Regions from separate parts of the Solibacillus sp. FSL R7-0682 genome, predicted to be linked through region 1. Evidence: riboswitches for the same ligand, from Rfam matches in the RefSeq annotation. Region 1 holds a riboswitch; the other holds the start of a gene.
The links. Region 1 has a riboswitch for FMN ahead of MKZ17_RS13970 (ECF transporter S component). Riboswitches for the same ligand answer to the same signal wherever they lie in the genome.
Positions count from the first base shown of each region.

Region 2: another riboswitch for FMN. It lies ahead of ribE (riboflavin synthase); the one in region 1 lies ahead of MKZ17_RS13970 (ECF transporter S component).

Region 1 covers NZ_JBBOUI010000001.1:2,749,309-2,753,748, forward strand. The annotation lists gene brnQ (branched-chain amino acid transport system II carrier protein) at 1-848, opposite strand, end outside; gene MKZ17_RS13970 (ECF transporter S component) at 1,283-1,861, opposite strand; FMN riboswitch at 2,104-2,279, opposite strand; gene MKZ17_RS13975 (hypothetical protein) at 2,432-3,646, opposite strand; gene MKZ17_RS13980 (RNA polymerase sigma factor SigX) at 3,643-4,176, opposite strand; gene MKZ17_RS13985 (ATP-binding protein) at 4,391-4,440, opposite strand, start outside.
Region 2 covers NZ_JBBOUI010000001.1:1,588,831-1,593,270, forward strand. The annotation lists gene MKZ17_RS08090 (DUF4085 family protein) at 1-231, shown strand, start outside; gene MKZ17_RS08095 (sensor domain-containing diguanylate cyclase) at 437-1,408, shown strand; gene MKZ17_RS08100 (hypothetical protein) at 1,498-1,686, shown strand; FMN riboswitch at 1,810-1,945, shown strand; FMN riboswitch at 2,115-2,250, shown strand; gene ribE (riboflavin synthase) at 2,376-3,011, shown strand; partial or broken gene ribB (3,4-dihydroxy-2-butanone-4-phosphate synthase) at 3,024-3,608, shown strand; gene ribH (6,7-dimethyl-8-ribityllumazine synthase) at 3,649-4,113, shown strand; gene MKZ17_RS08120 (MBL fold metallo-hydrolase) at 4,255-4,440, shown strand, end outside.

The DNA.
Region 1 (4,440 bases):
GCACCGTATGACCCGAAATAATGATCAGCTACGGCAGCAAAGATTTGACCCCCATTATCATATGTACCTATTGCTGTTACACTTGATGCGCCCATATAGGCAATAAGCCCGTATATTAACATCATTAAGGCCATCGCAAAAATACCTGATTTCCAAGTTGCTTTAGCAATTTCCTTTTTATCTGTGATTCCTGTTCTTTTTATTGCATTAATGACGATAATACCGAACGCAAGGGAAGCAAGGGCATCCATTGTGTTATAGCCTTCTTTAAAGCCCGTCATAAACGCTTCATTTATATAACTGCCTACAGGCTCAACGAAATTACCCATCGGTGAAAACAAACTAACAGCAATTAATATAAATAAAAAAATTAAAAATGCTGGGGTTAAATATTTTCCGATATAATCCATAATTTTCGCTGGATTTAGCGAAAAATAAAAGACAATAGCAAAGAATATAAAGCTAAATACGGCGAGCCATATTTTCGCCTGCGATGGGTCAATAAACGGTTCAAATCCTACAACAAACGGCACCGTTGCCGTACGTGGAATTGCAAAAAACGGACCAATTGTTAAATAGAGTGCTAAGGCAAAGATGACACCAAATACTGGGTGCACTCGACTCGCTAAATCTCGTAAACCATTGCTCCCTGATAAGCCTATTGCTAAAATTCCTAAAAACGGCAATCCAATCGCCGTTACTAAAAAACCAAATAGTGCTAGCGAATAATTTGTACCTGCAAGTTGACCCATTTGGATTGGAAAAATTAAGTTACCCGCTCCAAAAAACATCCCAAACAGCATCGTACCAATTACCGCATACGTTGAAAATGGTATTTTTTTATCCATTGTCGTCTCTCCTAAGATGAAAAATTTCTTTGTTGAGTATTGACGAAATATATCGATTTTTCACAACAATAGACAATATGATAACAGGCAATTAAAGTGAAAACAATAGCAAATCTTTAATAATGAAATTTTTATTCAGAATATTACCGAAAATCTACTATTTCAAAAAAAGGTTCTAAGTCAAATGTTGGGGTAATGTCATAATGATTCATTAATTGGCACTACCTTTTTGTTTTTTTCTAAACAAGTCCGTTGATTTCCATTACGGGCGGACGCTTTCCGCGGGCTCACAATTTTCTAAGATTAAACCTTTTAATCCTGGGATATTCATATAGCACAAATTGAATAGATACCCCAACAAATATTATAGAACCCAAAAAAAGAGCTGCACTGTGAATACACGTATTCATAGTGCAGCTCCTACTATATATTCATTATGCAATATATTGACGACGCTGATTTTCAATCCACACACGCATTGTACGGTAAATCATCGTGACAATAACTAGCATCATAATTCCTTTAATAAGATTGAATGGTAAAATACCTAATATAACTGTTTCATACATATCGAATTCTGGCATTCCTAATAGATACGTATACATAGGTAAAAATGCTAAATAATTTAACGCTGCCATACCGACTGACATCACAACAGTTGACGCAACCAAGCCTATAATTAAACCTTTTACAGTTGGAATTTTTTTATAGATGAAGTAAGCAGGTAAAATGAATAATACACCTGTAGCAAAATTCGCTAAATGCCCTACAGGAATCCCTTCAGGCGCTCCTGTGTATACCCAATCTAAAATATTTTTAATAAGTTCCACTAAAATACCAGCAACCGGTCCCATTGTAATTGCCGCTATTAATGCAGGCACATCACTAAAATCGATTTGTAAAAAGACAGGAAACCACGGTAACGGGAAGTTAAATAACATTAATACAAATGAAATCCCACTTAGCATTCCGATTGTTACGAATGAACGTAACTTTAAACTTTTCTTTTTCATACTAAATCTCTCCTCATTGCTGATTCTATCTCGCAAGAAGAAAGGACGGACATACCATTTTCATGAAAAAACCCTTATGTAATATTTACATAAGGGAGAAATAGGCACACTTAAATAAGGGTCTATCCGTACATTTGTAGTTATAACATCCTATTTTTTGTATACAAAAGAAGCCTTTATACAAAAGGATATTTTTATTGTACTACAAGCGTACGACATTTTTCATAAAATGACGACCGTACCTTCATCTTCTCCCATCCAGACTATACTGTCGGCTTTGGAATCACACCAAATCCTGCACACACAAAGTGGCTCGCGGGCTCGAAAAGTTTTGACGCAACGTCCTCCAAGTGAATGGTCAGAGGTTGACACTTTTATTACCGCCGGTCGGGAATTACACCCTGCCCCGAAGATGAATCAATATTAAATTATGTTACACTACCTATTATAAATAAAAAAAAAGAATTGTAAAGACTATTGCATACAATTCCTAGTAAATTTATTTGAATTTATAGATAAGGTTTCATCTTCCGACCATTACGTAAGATGAAACCCCATGATTTATAATTATTAATAATAAAAGATATTTGCTGCAATTGGTTTATCTAATGGCCCTGTAAAATTAAAGCCATTCCACTCTTCTTGGACAATTTGTTCGAACTTTACTTGTCGATCAAATTGGGCAGCTGTCATTAATATCCCTTCGATCATACGCATCACTTCAATGGCATCAAATTGTTGTAAATCAAGTTCATTATCAAATTTCACAGTAACTACATTCTTATCGCTCTTCACTGTGTAAGTTACATTTGGCAAAATTACTGTTCGATAAATATCATTCGCTTCGGTTGTCATATTTTGTAGTGCTTCTTCCACTGTGGAATAGCTCATACGAAAATTAGGACTTAAATAGACCGCGCCAGTACTCATTTGATAAGCATAATAATTATATTTTTCCGACGAACTTCTTAACGAAATCGGCTCTTTCACCTCGCCCACATAATCAAGGTCAATACTTGCTCCATCCATGTTTTCTAAATACACTTGCTCATAATCATCACTAAAAGTATCAATAAGGGTACCAGTATAATTCGATAATGCCCCTAAACTTGTATCATATGGATGATCTTTAGGCAATTGATGAACTAATTCTCCATCCTTTTCCAGGAATTTCCCCTTAAAAGGATGGAATTCTCTGAAACCTCGCCCCTCTTCATCAATTAATGGAGCAAATGCTTCATACAACTGCAACTTGGTTGGTGCTGTCGTTCCTAATTTTTCATTGACAATTTCATTGGGAATTAAAAAACTAACTGGTACACTTTCTGCATTATCACCTGATAAGCCAATTGTGAATAGCGTTACATCTTGTAATTGTGACTCATATACTAACGTATGTGCAGCTAATGATTCATCCAGAGAAAAGGATGAGGCTTCTTCCGGCAAAGCCAATCGTTCATTTTTCGCTGCGCTATCAGCCATTTTTAAAGAGCTTTCGGTTAATGCCTCACTTGCTTGATCCTGTGCTACATTATTTGACGAACCAATAAACTGTCTTGCAAATACAACAATTAAAAATAGCGAAGCAATAGAAGCAATTAATGGCGTCCAGCGAATTCCTTTCGGTTTAACAACTTTTTTTTGTGGCTGAGGCGATTGTTCACTAAATGCACCTTCATCTAAAAGTCGCTGGAAAACTTCCTCTTTGGAACGATTGTCTGTAACTTTTGGCGACTGCTTTAATAAATTTTCAATCTCACTCTCATCCCAATGCTCTTTTTTCATAATGAATTCGCCTCCTTTCCATTATTTCGATCAAGTATTTGGCGTAAGTTTTTCAGTGCTCGATGCTGTGTTGTTTTAACTTTACCAATTGTCCAACCAAGCACTTCTGCCGTCTCTTGTATCGATAACTCTTGCATGTAGCGCATTATGACAACCATTTTTTGATCTCCAGAACATTCTTCTAATGCAACTAATATTTGCTGCAATTGATCATTATGCTCCGTATACTCTTCAGGTGAAGGTACCGGTGAAACAAGTTGCTCTGTCTCCCAATCAAATGCTGTAAACGCATGCTTATCTCGAATTTGTTTCTTCCGAAAATGATCTATCGCTACGTTTTTGGCAATAGAGAATAGCCATGTCTTTTCACTACTTTTCCCTTCAAATCGATCATAGGATTTCAATACACGTATATATACTTCATGCGAAAGATCTTCCGCAACTGAACGATTTTTCACTAAATAAAACAAAAAATTAAAAACATCTTGATGATACATGTCGTATAATCGATGGAATATGGATTGTTGCACCCATCCCACCTCCGTTCTATTAATTTGTCGTTTCAAAACAAAAAAAGTTACAAACCAGCAAATAATTATTAGTTAGTTAGGCTCATCTACTCAACATATGAAGAAAGGAGCTGCTCTGAAAGTAATTACTTACAGGACAACTCCCCTCTCCTTGCATATTTCCATTATAGTAAAAAGTCATACACTGTGCCAAATTGTACCTCATTAAACATTTTTATGATAATGGTAAATAAAATGTAAAAGTAGTACCTTGCTGTTCGACAC
Region 2 (4,440 bases), 1.2 Mb from region 1:
CCACTAGAACAGTTAGAGGAAGCCGCGTTAAGTGATGATCAAGTGTTGCGAATCCGTGCCTTTAATACGATGTTTGAGCTAGGTGAAGAGGCAGCACATATAGTGAATCGAGTATTAACCAATATAAAGGTACCGGAACATGAGCAGATACTAATGGAGATTACAGCAAGCCATTTCAAAAATTTGGATTTATTAGGAGAAGAAGCAAAAACAAGATGGTTGCTTGAATAAAGGATTTCATTACCAAATTAAACCATTAAGTGACTTTAAACACATTTAATAGTAAAATAAGGAAAATAAATAAGTAATATTGACCTATAAACAAAAGAAATGTATTATTGAATTATTGCAAGAATATTTCGGTAATATTGAATCATCTTACCCTTTATTGTAAATGATAGTATTGCAAAAATAATTTAAAAGGGGCAAGCATGAGATGAAGTGGATTTATTTTATTTTTGGACTAATAGCTGGTGTTGTATTCATGCAGTGCTTTAGGAAAATTAGAAAATATAATAAAAACGTAGGCTTTGTTACAGAAAGTGCAATTTTAAAACTTGCTGAAAGTTCAAAAGATATTATTTATTATTACCAAGTGCACCCGGACTACGGACATAAATACATGAGTCCTTCCGTTGAATGTTTTTTAGGTGAAGGTATGCAACAACGATTATTTACTGAGCCGTATTTAATCTTTGAACGTATTCATCCTAAAGATTATGATATTCTTTTAAGTAAATTAAATGGTACAATAGATTATTCAAAGGCAATTAAACAGCGTATTCGTGATAATGACGGGAATTATAAATGGTTTGAGGAACACGCAACCCCGGTATATGAAAATGGAGAGCTGATCGCCGTACAGGGAATTCTAAGGAATATTGATGAAAAGGTCCAGTTAGAGCAAGAATTAAATTATAAATTATATCATGACTCATTAACGAATATTTATAATCGTGATTTCTTTGAAAAATTAATGGATACATATAATACGATCGAAAATACGTCCATTGCGATAATTTTATGTGATTTAGATGATTTAAAAATGATTAATGATACAAAAGGTCATAAAAGTGGGGATCATTTAATTCAGGAAGCAGCAAAGGTACTCGATCAATTTAGTACGGATTGTCTATTCGTATCGAGAATTGGTGGGGATGAATTTGCGATAATTATGCCTAATGTCGATCAAAATCAGGTAGAGGACTTATGTACACGCATTGTAGAGCAATTACACTACTATAACGACAGCCAGCCATCCTTCAAACTTCGTATGTCAATGGGCTTTGCACATAGTCAGCAATCTGTTGGTGAAATGGATCGTTTATTTGTGGAAGCCGATGGAAAAATGTATGAACAAAAGAGGAATAGGAAACAAAGTAACGATAGGCTCCTATCTTTCGATTAAAATACAGCGTATGTTTAGTTATCTTTTACAAATATGCATGAATCCGTATATACTGTATTCATAATAAAATTGGACAGGGGGAATACAAAATGACTGAAAATCATGAAGCACCAAAAAAGAAAATGAGTTTGCAAGATTTAGTAAAGCAACAGCTTGAAAATAAAAAAAATAATGGAGCAAATAATAAAAACAATTTAAAGGGCGATACATCAACGAAAAAGATGAAAAGCCAACAATCGAAAAAAACAAGCAACACGCGCCGTAAAATGGGCGTGTAAAACATGTGACATGCTAAAAGGAAATCTTATAGCATGTTTTTTTATTAAAACCAATGCTTTGGTCATTTCACAAATTTTACTTTTTCTTTTACAAGTTTATGATACAATAATGACGAATTGAATAAATTCCTTCGGGGTCGGGTGAAATTCCCAATCGACGGTGATGAGAAATTCTCTAAGCCCGTGAGCCACTTTTAGTGTGCAGGATTTGGTGCAAGTCCAAAGCCGACAGTTACAGTCTGGATGGGAGAAGGAGCAGGCAAGCATTTTAACCAATTGTTAAATGTTTAATTTGGCATACATATTAGAAGTAGGCCAAATTTGTAGTATCTTTTTGTGCGAAAATTTTGCAACAAAGAGGTCTATTTGTGTTGCATATAATCCCTTCACCCCAGTGAAAGGGATTTTTTTCATTTCAAAAATTAATAGATTTCCTTCGGGGTCGGGTGAAATTCCCAATCGACGGTGAGGAGGTATTCTCTAAGCCCGTGAGCCACTTTTAGTGTGCAGGATTTGGTGTGAGTCCAAAGCCGACAGTTATAGTCTGGATGGGAGAAGGAAGCAGTGCAAGTAGACTTTGAAAAAAATTTACGTTCAAAAGTCTTATTTGACGATGCCAATTTTACCTCTCATCAAACTCCGAACCTTATGCTCGGGGTTTTTTTATTTTAAAAAGAGGTGAGAAAAAGATGTTTACCGGAATTATTGAAGAAATAGGAACCGTGACGCAAATGCGCCTATCCAGGCAAGCAATGGAACTATCAATTCAAGCTACGAAAATTTTAGAAGATGTAAAGTTAGGAGACAGCATCGCAGTAAATGGTGTTTGTCTAACAGTCATCAATTTTACGAAGGGTGAGTTTACTGTTGATGTTATGCCTGAAACGATCAAGTCAACGAGTATCCAAAGCCTGCGAATGGGCTCAAAAGTAAATCTTGAACGCGCAATGTCTTTACAAGGACGCTTTGGTGGACATATCATATCAGGCCATGTAGATGGGATAGCGACCATTTTACGAAAAAGACCAGTGGAAAATGCGGTGTACGTAGATTTAATGATGGAGAAGTCACTGCTTAACAACTGCATTTTAAAAGGGTCCATTACGATTGACGGAACAAGCTTAACGATTTTTGATTTGTCTGATTCAACAATTACGGTGTCATTAATTCCACACACTTATAAAGAATCCATTCTCGGCATAAAAAGGGTCGGAGAAATCGTCAATATTGAAACGGATTTGATTGGCAAATATGTAGAAAAGCATATAGCGAATCGAGGAACGGCGAATATTACGAAAGATTTTCTACAACGAAACGGATTTTAAGGAGAGGTTGAAATGAACACAATAGATGAGGCAATTTTATCACTTAAAAAAGGTGAAATAATCATCGTTGTCGATGATGAAAATCGTGAAAACGAAGGTGATTTTGTTGTGCTAGGTGAACATGCGACACCGCAAAATATTAATTTTATGGCTGTACATGGACGTGGTTTAATTTGTACACCCATTTCTGAAAAAGTTGCAACAAGCTTGGCGTTGACGCCGATGGTTGAGCGTAATACGGATGCTCACCAAACAGCCTTTACAATTAGTATTGACCATCAATCGACAACAACAGGTATTAGTGCCTTTGAACGTTCGGCAACGATTTTAGCGATGCTTGATAAACAGTCAAAACCAACAGATTTTCACCGACCAGGTCATGTGTTTCCGCTAATTGCAAAAGATGGAGGGGTACTGAAGCGTCGCGGCCATACAGAGGCTAGTATTGATTTAGCACGTTTAAGCAATTCACAAGAGGTAGCAGTTATTTGTGAAATTTTAAAGGATGATGGGACGATGGCTCGATTACCTGAGCTTGAGCAAATTGCTGAAAAACACAATATGAAATTAATATGTATCGACCACTTAGTCACATATATTCAAACAAAATTCCAACAAGTTTAAAGGAGCAATCAACATGGGACAAATTTTTGAAGCACAATTAGTAGGCACAGACTTAAAAATTGGGATTGTCGTAGGACGATTTAATGAATTTATTAATGATAAATTACTGAGCGGCGCATTAGATGGTTTAAAGCGTCATGGAGTAGATGAAAATAATATTGATATCGCTTGGGTACCTGGAGCATTTGAAGTTCCGTTCATCACGAAAAAAATGGCGGAATCTTCAAAATATGATGCTGTAATAGGTCTTGGAACTGTCATTCGTGGCGCAACTACACATTATGATTATGTTTGCAATGAAGCAGCAAAAGGCATTGCAAAAGTAGGTTTAGATACAGGAGTACCAATAATTTTTGGCGTTGTCACAACAGAAAATATCGAGCAAGCAATCGAGCGAGCAGGTACAAAAGCTGGAAATAAAGGCTATGATAGTGCTATTTCAGCGATAGAAATGGCAAATTTGAATCGAATGTTTTAATTTGTTAATTAATAACAATTGTTGAAAAATGATGTAACGTATATATGATCTAATGTAAGAAATGTCATTTAGTCAAATAAATTTTAAATTTAGAGAGATAATAATCCTGATTGTATTTTTTACTTTACAGGAGGAAAAGAAATGGATCAGGAAATGAACTACGGTAGTGATTATAAATATGTTCCGGCAACTACAATTAATAGTGGTCGAGGGGAAGAAGTATTACCAGATATATTTTACTATACAATTCAAATTTCGAATATTTGCTTAGTGGGAGAGCAAAACACACAGGACTTTGTATTAGTTGATGCCGGCATGCCGGATTCT